One region of the Bariatricus sp. SGI.019 genome, then DNA from elsewhere that is predicted to be linked to it. Evidence: a T-box and tRNA genes for the amino acid it is inferred to sense, from the RefSeq annotation. Region 1 holds a T-box; the other regions hold tRNA genes.

What was found. A T-box is a leader RNA that pairs with one kind of tRNA and senses whether it is charged. The one in region 1 lies ahead of leuS (leucine--tRNA ligase), so its partner is inferred to be a tRNA-Leu.
Region 2: it has a tRNA-Leu gene. The T-box ahead of leuS (leucine--tRNA ligase) is inferred to sense a tRNA for this amino acid. The anticodon was not compared.
Region 3: it has a tRNA-Leu gene. The T-box ahead of leuS (leucine--tRNA ligase) is inferred to sense a tRNA for this amino acid. The anticodon was not compared.
Region 4: it has a tRNA-Leu gene. The T-box ahead of leuS (leucine--tRNA ligase) is inferred to sense a tRNA for this amino acid. The anticodon was not compared.

Annotation. Positions count from the first base shown of each region.
Region 1 is NZ_JBNPOQ010000002.1:106,638-110,291, reverse strand. Features, by position in the region: gene ACQRD1_RS01850 (CapA family protein) at 1-726, opposite strand, end outside; gene ACQRD1_RS01845 (hypothetical protein) at 786-1,208, opposite strand; T-box leader at 1,428-1,677, shown strand; gene leuS (leucine--tRNA ligase) at 1,944-3,654, shown strand, end outside.
Region 2 is NZ_JBNPOQ010000009.1:63,302-66,955, reverse strand. Features, by position in the region: gene ACQRD1_RS07345 (MATE family efflux transporter) at 5-1,399, shown strand; tRNA gene ACQRD1_RS07340 (tRNA-Leu) at 1,484-1,568, opposite strand; gene ACQRD1_RS07335 (DUF5662 family protein) at 1,637-2,179, opposite strand; gene ACQRD1_RS07330 (TraX family protein) at 2,204-2,863, opposite strand; gene ACQRD1_RS07325 (alpha-amylase family glycosyl hydrolase) at 2,865-3,654, opposite strand, start outside.
Region 3 is NZ_JBNPOQ010000001.1:170,100-173,753, forward strand. Features, by position in the region: gene sdaAB (L-serine ammonia-lyase, iron-sulfur-dependent subunit beta) at 1-487, opposite strand, end outside; gene ACQRD1_RS00945 (DUF4317 domain-containing protein) at 651-1,772, shown strand; tRNA gene ACQRD1_RS00950 (tRNA-Leu) at 1,849-1,931, shown strand; gene ACQRD1_RS00955 (hypothetical protein) at 2,096-2,878, shown strand; gene ACQRD1_RS00960 (hypothetical protein) at 2,816-3,654, opposite strand, start outside.
Region 4 is NZ_JBNPOQ010000017.1:11,066-14,719, forward strand. Features, by position in the region: gene ACQRD1_RS11280 (diaminopimelate decarboxylase) at 1-1,149, shown strand, start outside; gene ACQRD1_RS11285 (hypothetical protein) at 1,237-1,878, shown strand; tRNA gene ACQRD1_RS11290 (tRNA-Leu) at 1,984-2,066, opposite strand; gene polA (DNA polymerase I) at 2,253-3,654, shown strand, end outside.

The DNA of each region.
Region 1 (3,654 bases):
AGCTATATTCTCTTTTACCTGCTGCTTCTTTTCCAGATGTTCTGCAAGTTCGTAGATACCGGTAACACCTACCTTGATCCCTTTGATGTCCAGAATTTTCACATGTTCAAAGCCAAAACTTGCGATGCCTGCATCATCTAAAGCATTGATTGTATCAGTATAACTTTGCTCCCCATAATCCATGCTGTGGTTGTTAGCCAAGTTAGCAGCTTCTATAGAACTGTCGGAAAGAATCTTGACGTAATCCTGGGAGGCTTTAAACGCATAAGTTTTGTCTGCGCGCTGGTCGGAGGTGGTAAGGGTTCCTTCCATATTTACAATTGACAGATCATCTGCTTCCAGTATGGATCGAACATTTTGGAAAAAGTAATCGGGACCGTTGATATCGTAATATGCCGGAAGACTGGTCGATTGCGCAAAGTTGACATCTGTTCCCAGTGTACAGTCACCCATAGAACTTACGGTAATAGAAACCGGTGCTTCAGAGTCGGAAGGTTCTGTACTGTTAATCACTAGTTCCTGTACATCGACTTTGGATGTATCAATATTTTCAGAAGGCGGAGGTGTTTCTACCTTCTTTTCTTTATCTTTAGAATGAAAAGAACGCACTGTCAAAAACAGTAGAATACATAGAAAGAGAAAAAGAAGAATGCACAACATTATGCGAAGTCTTTTCATCTTCTGGCGTCTGGCTCTTTTCTTTTTTGCATCTTTGATCCCACTCATCTTTTTGTACCATAAAGGGCAGCCCGATTGGACTGCCCTTTCCTTTTGAAATAGTTATATTAGTTCAAAAATGTGCATCCCTCGGCATTAACACCTGATAAATCAGCTTTATCGGCACTAATGCTTACATAGAAATCAATACCACATTCCTTTGAGATCTTTTTCAGTCTTTCAATAAAATCGGGCATGCTGTCTAAAGAAATATCAGCATGCTTCAGAATACCATCGATAAAGATACATTCGATATCGTGGTTAGAACTATACATGCCATATAAGAATCCAATGTATTCGTCTGTATTGGTAATTGTCGGGAAATCATCCATACAAATTGTACGGATATCAAATGCAACACTTGCTGTATCTCTGTGAGTTTTCTTGATAAATACTACATTGCCGTTACATTCTTTTGCTTTTGCGTTAGCCTGTTCGATCATTTGTTGTGTTTTTCCGCTGCCTTTCGGACCTGTTAATAAATTTACCATGGGAAATCTCTCCTTTATGTATCATATTATACTGAACATCTCAGTACGATTTACTTATGTCTATTATACACTAAAGGTGTAGAGGGAACAACCTTAAAATTATACATTTTCATGGAAAGATGATCAATGTTTTGTTTGTTGTGTAATGGAAAGTAAAACAAGGGGGTTGACTTATTTTAACATTCTTCATATAATAATTAGGCAAATAGTTTATATATGATAGAAACGTTGATGAGGAGTATTAAGAGCCTATCGTTTACAGAGAGCTGTCGGGTGGTGCAAGACAGTAAGCGTAATCTCCCAACTCGCCTCGGAGTTCTTCTGTTGAATGCTATGGCGATTTGAAGCAGTCATAGTAGTATAGGCAGGAGCGGGATTTCCCGTTACAGAAAAGAATGAGTGCATATGGAGTTTTACCTCCATATGAAGAAGAGTGGTACCACGGAAGCTAAGCCTTTTCGTCTCTTGAGAGATGTGAAGGCTTTTTTATTGTCAGGTTTGTGAAGAACCTCACCAAGTAAGTAAGGAGACAACCATGCTGCTAAGCTCGAAAGGACCTCGCTAAGCCAGCAGGTTGTATATTGCTTACTAGGTTCGTGTAGAACCTCACCAAGTAAGTAAGGAGACAACCATGCTGCTAAGCTCGAAAGGACCTCGCTAAGCCAGCAGGTTGTATATTGCTTACTAGGTTCGTGTAGAACCTCACCAAGTAATCAATATAGGAGGAATGGAAAGATGTCAAACGTACCTTATAATCATAAGGCAATTGAGAAAAAGTGGCGTGAAAGATGGGAAAAAGATCCTGTTAACGTCAAAGAAAATGCAGATGGAACAAAACGTGAGAAGTATTACTGTCTGGATATGTTCCCATATCCGTCAGGAAATGGGCTTCATGTTGGACATTGGAGAGGATATGTAATCTCTGATGTATGGAGCAGATATAAATTGCAGCAGGGTTACTATATCATTCATCCGATGGGATGGGACGCGTTCGGACTGCCTGCTGAGAACTATGCCATTAAGATGGGAGTGCATCCGGCAATTTCTACCGCTGAGAATATTAAGAATATCAAGCGTCAGATCAATGAGATTGCAGCACTGTATGACTGGGATCGTGAAGTAAATACAACAGATCCTGACTTTTATAAGTGGACGCAGTGGATCTTTGTAAAGATGTTCAAAGAAGGGCTTGCTTATGAGAAGGAATTTCCAATCAACTGGTGCCCGTCTTGTAAGACCGGTCTTGCCAATGAGGAAGTAGTAAATGGAAAATGTGAGCGCTGTGGAACTGAGGTTACGAAGAAGAATCTTCGTCAGTGGATGCTCCGTATTACTAAATATGCAGACAGACTGTTAAATGATCTGGACAAGCTTGACTGGCCGGAGAAGGTTAAGAAGATGCAGGCTGACTGGATTGGCAAGTCTTACGGTGCAGAAGTAGACTTCCCTGTTGAAGGAAGAGAAGAAAAGATTACGGTATATACAACAAGACCAGATACCTTGTATGGTGCAACCTTTATGGTTCTTGCTCCGGAGCATGAACTGGCTAAGAGCCTGGCTACGGATGAGACCAGAGAGGCTGTTGAGAAATACATCTACGATGCATCTATGAAGTCTAATGTAGATCGTATGCAGGATAAAGAGAAGACAGGTGTATTCACAGGTAGTTATGCAATCAATCCGTTAAACGGTGAGAAGACACCAATCTGGCTGTCTGATTATGTACTGGCCGATTATGGTACCGGTGCAATCATGTGTGTACCTGCACACGATGACCGTGACTTTGAATTCGCAACGAAATTTGGCATTCCGATTATTCAGGTTATTGCGAAAGATGGAAAAGAAATTGAAAATATGACGGAAGCTTATACCGAAGCGAACGGAACAATGATCAATTCCGGTGAGTGGAATGGTATGGAATCTGCAGTGCTGAAGAAAGAAGCACCACATATCATTGAGGAGCGCGGTATTGGACGTGCAACTGTAAATTACAAGCTCCGTGACTGGGTATTCTCTCGTCAGCGTTACTGGGGTGAGCCAATTCCGATCGTACATTGTCCAGATTGTGGCTGTGTACCAGTGCCGGAAGAAGAATTGCCACTTCGTCTGCCAGATGTAGAATCCTATGAGCCGACAGGAACCGGTGAGTCACCACTTGCAGGTATTGATGAGTGGGTGAATTGCACCTGTCCTCAGTGTGGCAAGCCTGCAAAACGTGAGACCAACACCATGCCTCAGTGGGCTGGATCTTCCTGGTATTTCTTACGTTATGTTGATAATCATAATGATAAAGAACTGGTATCCAGAGAAAAAGCAGATGAGATGCTTCCGGTAGATATGTATATCGGCGGTGTAGAACATGCGGTATTACACTTATTGTATTCCCGTTTCTATACCAAGTTCTTATACGATATCGGTGTGATTGATTTTGATGAGCCATTCCAGA
Region 2 (3,654 bases), on a different contig from region 1:
TATCATGTCAAAAACAAATTTGGGGAAAAATCAGATAACAGAAGGGATTATCTGGAAACAACTATTAATCTTTTTCGTTCCTATTGCAGTTGGAACGTTGTTTCAACAATTATATAATACTGTGGACGCCATCATTGTGGGTAGATTTGTAGGAAAAGAAGCTTTGGCTAGTGTCGGAGGATCAGCTTCGGTCATCTCTTATCAGGTGGTTGCATTTTTTACTGCTCTATCTACTGGTGCAACCGTAATCATCTCACAATTCTATGGTGCATGTGATTCCAGGAATCTTCACAAAGGCTTACATACTTCATACGCCTTTGCAATTATTGTAAGTATCATAATCTCTATTGTCGGATGGTTTTCTACTCCATGGCTCTTAGAAATTATGAACACCCCATCAGATACAATGGACGATTCTGTTTTATATCTAAGAATTTATTTTCTTGGAATTATTGCTACACTAATATACAACATGGGATCTAGTATTATGCGGGCTATTGGTGATTCCAGACGGCCTTTATATTATCTGATCATCTGCTGCGTCCTGAATATAACAATGGATCTTCTTTTTGTGGTTGTATTGAAAATGGGGATTGCTGGTGCCGCTATTGCCACTATCTTGTCTCAGGGGACAAGTGCAATTCTGGTAACGAGATCACTCATGACTTCTTACAATATGCTGAAATTAGAACTTCGTTCCATCCGTCCCACTCTATCAATCCTAAAATCAGAACTTCGCATTGGACTTCCGGGAGGACTTCAGGCTTGCACTTATGGACTTACAAACATGATCATTCAATCTGCCATCAATGGTTTCGGCACCGATACCACTGCTGCATGGGCGGCTTTCGGAAAAATGGATCTCATTTTCTGGGCAATCAGCGGAGCACTGGGCACTTCCGTTACCACCTTCTCCGGACAGAATTATGGTGCAGGGAAAATGAACCGTGTATACAAAAGTGTACGCATAAGCCTTGGAATGTCCCTGGCCATCTGCGGAACAATCCTGGCATGTCTGATGATATTCGCCCGCCCATTATTCCATCTCTTTACCACAGATGAGAATGTCATTGAGATTGGAGTATATATGTTGCTCTATATTGTTCCAAGCTACAGCATCTATATATTTGTAGAGATAATATCCGGTGCCCTTCGCGGTATGGGAGATGTACTGATTCCATCTCTGATAACAATTGGCGGTGTCTGCGGCGTAAGATTGCCTTGGATTTTAATCATGACACCAATCCATCATAGTATATCCACCATTCTGATCAGTTATCCTCTCGCCTGGGCATCCACAGCACTTTTGCTGATTCCCTACTATTTCTATCGCAAGCGGAAGATGAGGCGCAAGACATCCGGGGGATGTCTGCTCTGCGCCGACCGGAGCGAAGCGTAGATCTTGAACCTCGGGTTCAAGGGACGCTTCGGCTCCTAATACAAAAAGGTCCAACCCATAGGGTTGAACCTTTTTGTATTAGGATGCGGAAGATGGGACTTGAACCCACACGACTGCAATAGTCACAAGATCCTTAGTCTTGCTCGTCTGCCAGTTCCGACACTTCCGCAAGTGGCGTCTTTATCAACTGCCCGAAGATTATAATACTACACTATACTACAAAAGTCAACAACTAATTTAACTTTTTTTCTTTAACACATGATGTCTTATGTAATAGAATGTTTTTTCTTCTCCTTCATCTGCCAACATCCTCAATAATGAATGTAACAATCTTGCTGTCTCAGGATGGATCATCTTACCTAGTCTCGCAGCACCTTTCTCATAATACTCCAACGGATGCGAATCCATATAATTCTCGCCTTGATAAGTCTTAGACGCTGCAATCCTGTCTACAAACATTTCTACTACATACTTCACAGGCATCTTAAGCCCAACAATACCTTCTTCTGGATTCACGCTATAATCAATCCAATATTCGTAATGATGTTTATTTCTGCCCTTGTGATGAAGCCATGCCTGCGAATATCCGGTTGCTTCCCGTTCTGCATTATTAGGGCTTCGATTTCCTTGATAATACCAACATCCTACCAAAAATTCTGTTGGCGTATATTTGGACAGATCATGGAGTAATCCTTGTTTATAGAGTCCTACTTTAAAACAACCTTTCATAACCAGCCATTTATGGTGATTAATCGTCTTCAAATGTTGCAAAGCTTTCATATCTCTTTACTTCTCTTTCTTTCATCATCCAATCAATCTTTTCATCAAAAATAACAGGAACAAGTGCATTGGATAGAAAATGTAAAAAAAGTATTTTATTCCTTTTCCTCGTTCTCCATTATATAATGCAATAGGAAACATCGCAATAGCTCCATATCTCTGCAAGTTCCCTTTCCAGAGAAAGTTCCACAAAATTCCCCCTGCCAGTTTCAATCTTTTATTCTGACGAAACAAATAAAAAACCAAAATCAAAAGAATTCCCTTAAAACTATAATCTGTCTTCAAACATACAGCCGCCCACATCACCAATAATACTTCAACCACTTTCGTCGGCCATTCACCTGCCATTTGCAACACATACATCATAAGCACGCCTAAAAGTAAAGTAAAAAAAACATTCTGATGAGTGAATTCCAATATTGTTTCACGAAAAGCAAGGTCATAGGGAATCTCCGAGATTACAGCAAAAGTTCCAAGCCTTATCATATATTGATATAAGTCATGCGTATGAAAAAACCCTTCCACTAACAAAAAGCAAAATATTGGAAAGGACACTCTTCCTATCTCCCTCATCAACATACATTCTGGAAAAAGGACTGCACCCGTATGGTCTATGACCATTGTAATAATTGCAATCCATTTTAATTGATAAGATGTGAGTCTAATTTTCTGTACCAATCTCATGCTATTTCCTGCCTATAACCAGCATAATAGTCCTTTCTGCTACTTCGACCAGTCTCTGATTATCCAAAAGTTCTGGTTCTTCTAAAACTCCTTCACTGGTTGAAGCTATTTTATACCATTTCTTTCCTGACGACAATGCCGGTAAAGCAAATGGATGCTCCTGCCAATGCATATTGTATGCCACAAAGCAGTCGTCTCCTCCGACAGCAGCGCCACTATAATAAACTCCTAATTGCCTGCTGGAAACCTCCGATGGAACTCTCCACGCGCTCTCACCATGATAAGACACATCAGGGACTCCACAACTGACTTGATCAATTCCCCGCATTTCTTCTTCCGGCCAGAACACCGGATATGCTTTTCGTATTTCGATCAATTTCTTTACAAAATCATGCAATTCTTTTTTCTTTTCTAGTTTACTCCAATCTAACCATCCCACTGGATTATCCTGACAATACACATTATTATTGCCTTTTTGTGTATTTTCAAATTCGTCGCCCGCCAGAATACAAGGTGTTCCTTGTGCAAAGAGTAACAAGAAAAATGCATTTTTTATTTGTTGCTGACGTAATTCCAGAACAGCCTTTTTACGAGTCACACCTTCCACACCACAATTCCAACTGTAATTGTATTCCGGACCGTCCTGATTATTTTCTCCATTCGCTTCATTATGTTTTCCATCATAGGATACCAGATCATACAAAGTAAATCCGTTCTGATTCGTAAAATAATTATAAGTTCTGTCTCCCAGAGAATTATGCCGCAGCCAATACATAACTTCAGGAATCATT
Region 3 (3,654 bases), on a different contig from region 1:
CAACTTCCTTAATTCGTCCCGGCTCGTCCACATTGCGAATGATCAGCGTATTACTCTCTCCACTGAAGTTCACATCGATTCCATCCAGCTTACATACACGGATTCTTCCACCACCGATAGAATATGCCTGAATCTTCATGGTATTCACACCTTCTGCTTCCATAATAATCTGAGCAGTATTCGGATGTGCTTCTTTAATATCCTTATTCTCGATGGTAAATTCCATGCCTTCTTCTCTTGCAATCTCAAAGCTATTTGGAATCCTCATATCGTCAGGCTTCATTCCCAACAAGCCTGCAATCAGTGCCCGGTCCGTTCCATGCCCTTTCCCCGTAGCGGCAAACGATCCATGCAGATATACGGTAGCCTTCTTGGGCTGCCTTCCGAAAAGCTGTCTGGCAATCAGGCCAATCCTCGCTGCTCCTGCTGTGTGAGAACTGGACGGACCTACCATTACCGGTCCCAAAATGTCAAATATACTTCCCATTTCTTTTCCCTCTCTTTTTCTTATTTTGACATATATCTACTTTTATTATACTTGGGATTTCTATGGTTTACAACGACCAATTTCCCCACTCGCGTAATCTTGTAAATTTTCCTCGAATATGCTAAGATTGGGTACAGTCTGTATATAAGGGAGAGTGTAACTTATGAATAAGAAAGAAGTACTGGAAATCCGCAAGCAATTCACCCCGGAAAACTGCGCAATCACGCGAATCTGTGGCTGCTATGTGGACCATGAGAAAGAGAAAAAAGTCGAACTAAAAAAAGCTTTCTTATCCCTTCCAGAAGAAGAAGCTTTCAAATACTTTGATATTTTTAAACATACCTTGTCCGGAACCCTTGGGAAAAATCTCATTAATATGGAATTCCCACTGGAGCAGGAGCTAGGCGGAGGTACACAGGAATTCCTTCTTAAGCTGCGTGACAGTAAGCTGGAAGACGACCTTCTGGTAGAAGAATTCTATGATAAGATTATTGAAAATTATATCTACGCTGAGAATTATTACATCATTCTGATTCATGCAGTCTACGATGTTCCCGGCAAATCCACCGATGGTTCCGAGATGTTCGATGCCTCTGATACAGTCTACGAACATATTCTGTGCAGCATCTGTCCGGTCAACCTCACAAAAGCAGGTCTTACCTACAACGCATTGACCAATAATATCGAAGACCGCATCCGTGACTGGATCGTAGAAGCCCCAGTTAAGGGCTTCCTGTTCCCGGCCTTCCAGGATCGTGCCAGTGATGTACATAATATCCTTTATTATACCAAGAAACCAGAAGATCTCCAGCCAGAACTGATCAGCAATGTACTGGGGAGCACCATTCCTCTGACCGCCGGCGATCAGAAGACCACCTTCCAGACTATCATCAGTGATACACTAGGTGATGAATGCGATTATGAAGTCGTTCGCAACATCCACGACAATCTCAACGAGATGCTGGAAGGAAGCAAAGAAAACCCAGATCCTCTGGAACTGTCCAAACCAGATGTTAAGAATCTGCTCACCAGAAGCGGTGTTCCAGAAGAAAAGCTGGAATCCTTCGACGAAGAATTCCAGGAGATGGTCGGTGACAAGAACACCTTACTCGCATCCAACATCGCCAGTGTCAAGACCTTCCAGATTGAGACACCCGACGTGGTCGTAAAAGTCAATCCAGAGCGCTCCGACCTGGTAGAGACCCGCGAGATTGATGGCCGGATGTGCCTGGTCATTGCAATCGATGACCACCTGGAAGTCAACGGAATTGAAGTTCGAAAATAGTTCTGCCAATTTTTTTCAAAAAAACACAAAAAGTATTTGCCAAATGATGTTTTATGTGATAGAATATCTTTTGTTAGCGGAGATGGCGGAATGGCAGACGCGCTAGATTCAGGTTCTAGTGGGAGCAATCCTGTGAGGGTTCAAGTCCCTTTCTCCGCATCTATTATTTTTATAAAAAAACCGAAAACTTCACTGTTTTCGGTTTTTTTCTTTTCTACAATTCTAAAGAAAACCTTATGTCTTCGTGAACTTTTTGTGATATCCCTTGAGACTTTTGACTAAACATACTACAATAAGAAATCGTTTAAGGAGGGTTTGAGTATATGAGTATAAATGGTAACACAGTAAGGAAAGATACCGAGGATTTTTTTGGTGATGATTTCGAAGTCATATATCAGGAAGATTTCCCCGACCTAAACTTTTTTGAAGATGAAGATGACGATTACAGGGATGTTCTGTCGAATCTCTCAGAATTAGATGACGATGATGACATTGACTATCTGGAAGAAAATTATGATTATGATAAATATGAAGATGAGGAGGAAAACTCTTCTGAAGAAGATAAGAAGAAGCGCAAAAAGCGCCGCAGAGTACCGAATCTGCTCTCCCCTGCAGGAAAAGCTGCTAAAACCGGTGGAAAAATAATCTATAAAGCCGTTAATCTTTTGCTTCGCGGAGCAACTTTAATTTTAATCGCGATAATCACATATACACTGACTGTAAATTTCTGGAATAATTACAGTGCCTACGGAGATATTTTCCATGCTATTACAGACAAAAATTATATCTTAGGCGCTTATGCGGGGATTGCGTTATTCTTACTGCTTTTTGAGGTTATCACTTTTCTGATGGTGTTATTTGGCAGTAAAAAAAGCGGCCGCAAGGGCCGCTGTCAGGATACAGGACGAGGCCTGTTCTCTTTTGTATTTATCTTCGTAGGTTCTTACCTGGCTTACTTATTTCACGGATTCGTTCCGACATCTCTGAATCCACTCCAGGGAGTGCAAGGCGCACTTGCGGTATATGGTACTTTACACACAACATTACTTCCGCTTTGCGCCGCTGGCATTATCAGCTGTCTGATTCGGAAATTCCTGATCCGATAAGCGATTTTTTTCATACTCTTCGTCTTCCGTCTCTACCTGCTTCAGGAAATCAGCATCCTGAGACTTGAGCCGGGGGATGAAGCGTTTCGCGAATCTGCCCTTTCCACGATTCTTCACATAAAAATAACCAATCGTGGAAAATACAACTGCGCCAATAAAGTTAACGAACAGATCTTTCATAGTATCCAGAAGTCCGATATCCAGATAACCGCCAAGGCCCAGACTCTGTCCATTGACTACCACATCCGTGATATTGTCAATTTCAACTGGGGTGTTTGCTCCCGCCGGATCCAACATCACAGAGTGAATACTATGTACGATCGTATCTTTCTGCATGTCCAATCCAAAGAAAAGATCCATACTACATTCAAAGAATTCCCACAACACGCCGATCGTCATGGAAAAGCAGAATGCTACAATTGCCACGAACACTGGCGATAATTGTATTGAGAATTTTTTACTTCGGTTCAGGATATCTACCAGTGCGAACCCAATTGCCGCTGCCAGGAATCCGTTGATCGTATGCAGCGCGGTATCCCAGAACGGAAACCTGATATAATAAGCTTGGATCTCTCCAAGGATTTCTGCTGCAAATATAAAGATTAATATCGTAATTTCCAATGCAGTAGGCAGTTCTATTTTCAGATTAATCTGTATAAAGCTTGGAACAAAAAGCAGTAATAATGTCAGAATACACAAGAATACATTTTCATAATTCTTATTAAATATCTGAAGCACCATCATCAATATTACCAGCATACGAAGAACCACATACA
Region 4 (3,654 bases), on a different contig from region 1:
TCATGGAATAAAGGCTATAAAGAATATTTCGCAGTAAAAGCGACACCTAATCCATTCTTGATTAATATTTTGCGAGAATATGGCTGTGGCTGTGATTGCTCGTCATATACAGAATTAATGCTTTCTGATGCAATAGGTGCATCTGGAGAAGATATTATGTTTTCATCTAACGATACGCCTGCAGAGGAATTCGTGCTTGCTGAAAAATTAGGAGCTATCATTAATCTGGATGATATTACACATATTGATTTTTTGGAGAAAACAATTGGACATATTCCGGAGATCATTAGTTGTCGCTACAATCCGGGTGGATTGTTTAAAATCAGTAATGATATTATGGACAATCCAGGAGATGCCAAATATGGTATGACAACGGAACAATTATTTGATGCATTTAAAATATTGAAAGAAAAAGGAGCAAAAGAATTTGGAATTCACGCATTTCTTGCAAGTAATACTGTGACGAATGAATATTATCCTATGCTTGCAAAGGTATTATTTGAAGTGGCAGTAAAACTTCAGAAGGAAACAGGTGTGCATATCAAGTTTATCAATCTGTCTGGGGGAATTGGAATTCCGTATACACCTGATCAAGAGCCAAATGATATTCGGATAATAGGGGACGGTGTCCGCAGAGTATATGAAGAGGTTCTGGTTCCGGCCGGAATGGGTGATGTGTCAATTTATACAGAATTAGGACGTTTTATGATGGGACCATATGGTTGCCTGGTAACTACAGCGATTCATCAAAAACATACACACAAAGAATATATTGGCGTTGATGCATGTGCAGTAAATTTGATGCGTCCTGCAATGTATGGTGCTTATCATCATATTACTGTTATGGGAAAAGAAAATCATCCATGCGATCACAAATACGATGTTACAGGTTCTTTGTGTGAAAATAATGATAAATTTGCCATTGACCGTATGTTGCCAAAGATTGATATTGGCGATTTACTAGTGATTCACGATACAGGTGCTCACGGATTTTCCATGGGATATAACTACAATGGAAAGTTAAAATCAGCGGAAGTTCTTTTGAAAGAAGACGGAACGACTCAGTTAATTCGAAGGGCTGAAACTCCGGCAGATTATTTTGCAACATTTGATTGCTTTGAAATTGGCAGAAAATTAACTGAAAATTAACAACAAGGTCCCCTGTCAAGAGTTGAATTTATGAAAAATAAAGTGTATGGTATACTCATATCTTATACAGGAGTAGGAGGAATAGGAATGAGAAAAAAAGGGCTTTTGGCTGTTTTGCTTGTTATGGCAATGTCTCTTTTGAGTGGTTGCGGGGGAATGAGTGCGGAAGATGCAAGTTCTTATGCAAAGTCTGTTTTGGATGCCAGCTATAAAGGAGAATTTGATGACTATATCGAATGGACGAAATCCACAGAAGATGAGGCAAATGAGTTGTATGAGGGCAATATTGACACAACAATGGAAGAAGCTGGTTTTTCTGACCTTGGAATATCAGAAGAACTGATGGCAAGTTACAGAGAATTGTTCCTGGATATGGTCAAGCATGCAAAATACGAAGTAGGAGAGGCAAAAGAATCGGATAACGATGCATATACGATTGACATTACAGTAGAACCGTTTATAGCCTTTGAAGGAATTCAGGAAGAGGTGACGGCTTCTCTTACAGAAGAAATAAGTAATATGACAGAGATTCCGAGTGATGAGGAATTGAATCAGATGGTATTCCAGAGAATGTATGATCTTATGGCTGCAAGAATGGAAGATCCTGCATATGGTGATCCTGCAATCGTTACAATTACCGTACAGCCAGATGCTGATGGTGTATATTATATTTCTCAGGAAGATATGACAGCACTTGATGATGCAATGTTTCCGACAGATAGTTTCTAATATATTTAAGAAAAAAGATGCGTTATATATCAGATTAATAAATGATATAACGCATCTTTTTTCTTAAAAAATAAAAACCAGATCCGTACTTGACCTGGTTTTTAATGCGGATGGTGGGACTTGAACCCACACGAAGTCGCCCTCGCAAGATTTTGAGTCTTGTGCGTCTGCCATTCCGCCACATCCGCATGTTCTTTTGCTTTTCGCAACAACATGATAAATTATAACCTTTTAATTTGAGAATGTCAATGGTTTTATAAAGAAATTTTGCAAAAAAAACAGGGTAAAATTGATTTGGTGAATAATTTCCTTTTAAAAACCAATGTTTTGGTGTATAGTAATAGGGTAGTTTTGTTTTTAATGGAGAATTCTATATGAATGAAAAGATTGTATTGATAGATGGACATAGTATTTTAAATCGTGCGTTTTATGGCCTGCCGGATCTGACGAATGCAGATGGGCTTCACACGAATGCAATCTACGGATTTTTAACAATTATGTTCAAAATCTTAGAAGAAGAAAAACCAGAATATCTGACAGTTGCTTTTGATGTTCATGCTCCGACATTTCGTCATGAGATGTATGCGGAGTATAAAGGTACGAGAAAGCCTATGGCAGATGAATTGCGTCAACAGGTCCCGGTCATCAAAGATGTTTTACATGCAATGGGAATCAAGACGATTGAATCAGCCGGCCTGGAAGCAGATGATCTTCTGGGAACTTTGTCTAAACGTTGTGAGAAGCAAGGAATGGAAGTGGCGATTATTTCTGGAGACAGAGATTTACTTCAGCTTGCAACAGGGCATGTGAAGATACGTATTCCAAAGACCAAGCAAGGCAGAACAGAAGTTGAAGATTATTTCGCGCAGGATGTAAAGGAACGTTATCAAGTGACGCCTTTGGAATTTATTGATCTGAAAGCTTTGATGGGCGATACCTCGGATAATATTCCTGGAGTCCCAAGTATTGGAGAAAAGACTGCTACGAAGATTATAGCAGAATATCATACGATTGAGAATGCTTATGACCATGTTGATGAATTAAAGCCGCCTAGAGCCTCCAAAGCATTGAAAGAACATTGGGATATGGCGGTGATGAGTAAGAAACTTGCCACGATTAATGTGGATGCTGATTTTCCTTATAAATTGGAGGACGCAAAGCTTGGAAATATCTATACTGAAGAGGCTTATGCATATTTTCAGAAGCTTCAGTTCAAGAATCTTCTTTCTAAGTTTGATGTAACAGCTCCTTCCAATCAGATTGAGTCTGTGTTTCGAGAAGTTACAGATATTCAGATGGCAGAAGAGATTATGACGAAAGCCAGGGCTGCAAAATGTGTAGGTGCGTGTGTTTTCCAGGATACGGAAAATGTATTACCACTTTTTGCCAATCAGGCAGGTGTCGGGGGAATAGGGTTGTGTTTCTCTGAACAGAATGTTTATTGTATTCGAACTGGGCATGGTATAGATACTTCGTGGCTGTTGAATCAGCTGGAGGTGATAGCCGAAGAAACAGAACGATATGTTATGTTTGATTTGAAATCAGCGATGAAGTATTTAAAGATCAGTAATACTTCAAACTGTTTCGATGCGACAATCGCAGCGTATTTGTTGAATCCGTTAAAGAGCAATTACACTTATGAGGACGTTGCAAGAGAACAATTGGATATTGTAATAGAAGAAAAAGCGGAATTGTATGTTAAGATATGCTATGAAGCATATACAGCATATACAGCATCTGAACGTTTATGGGAAAAACTTAAGGAATGTCATATGG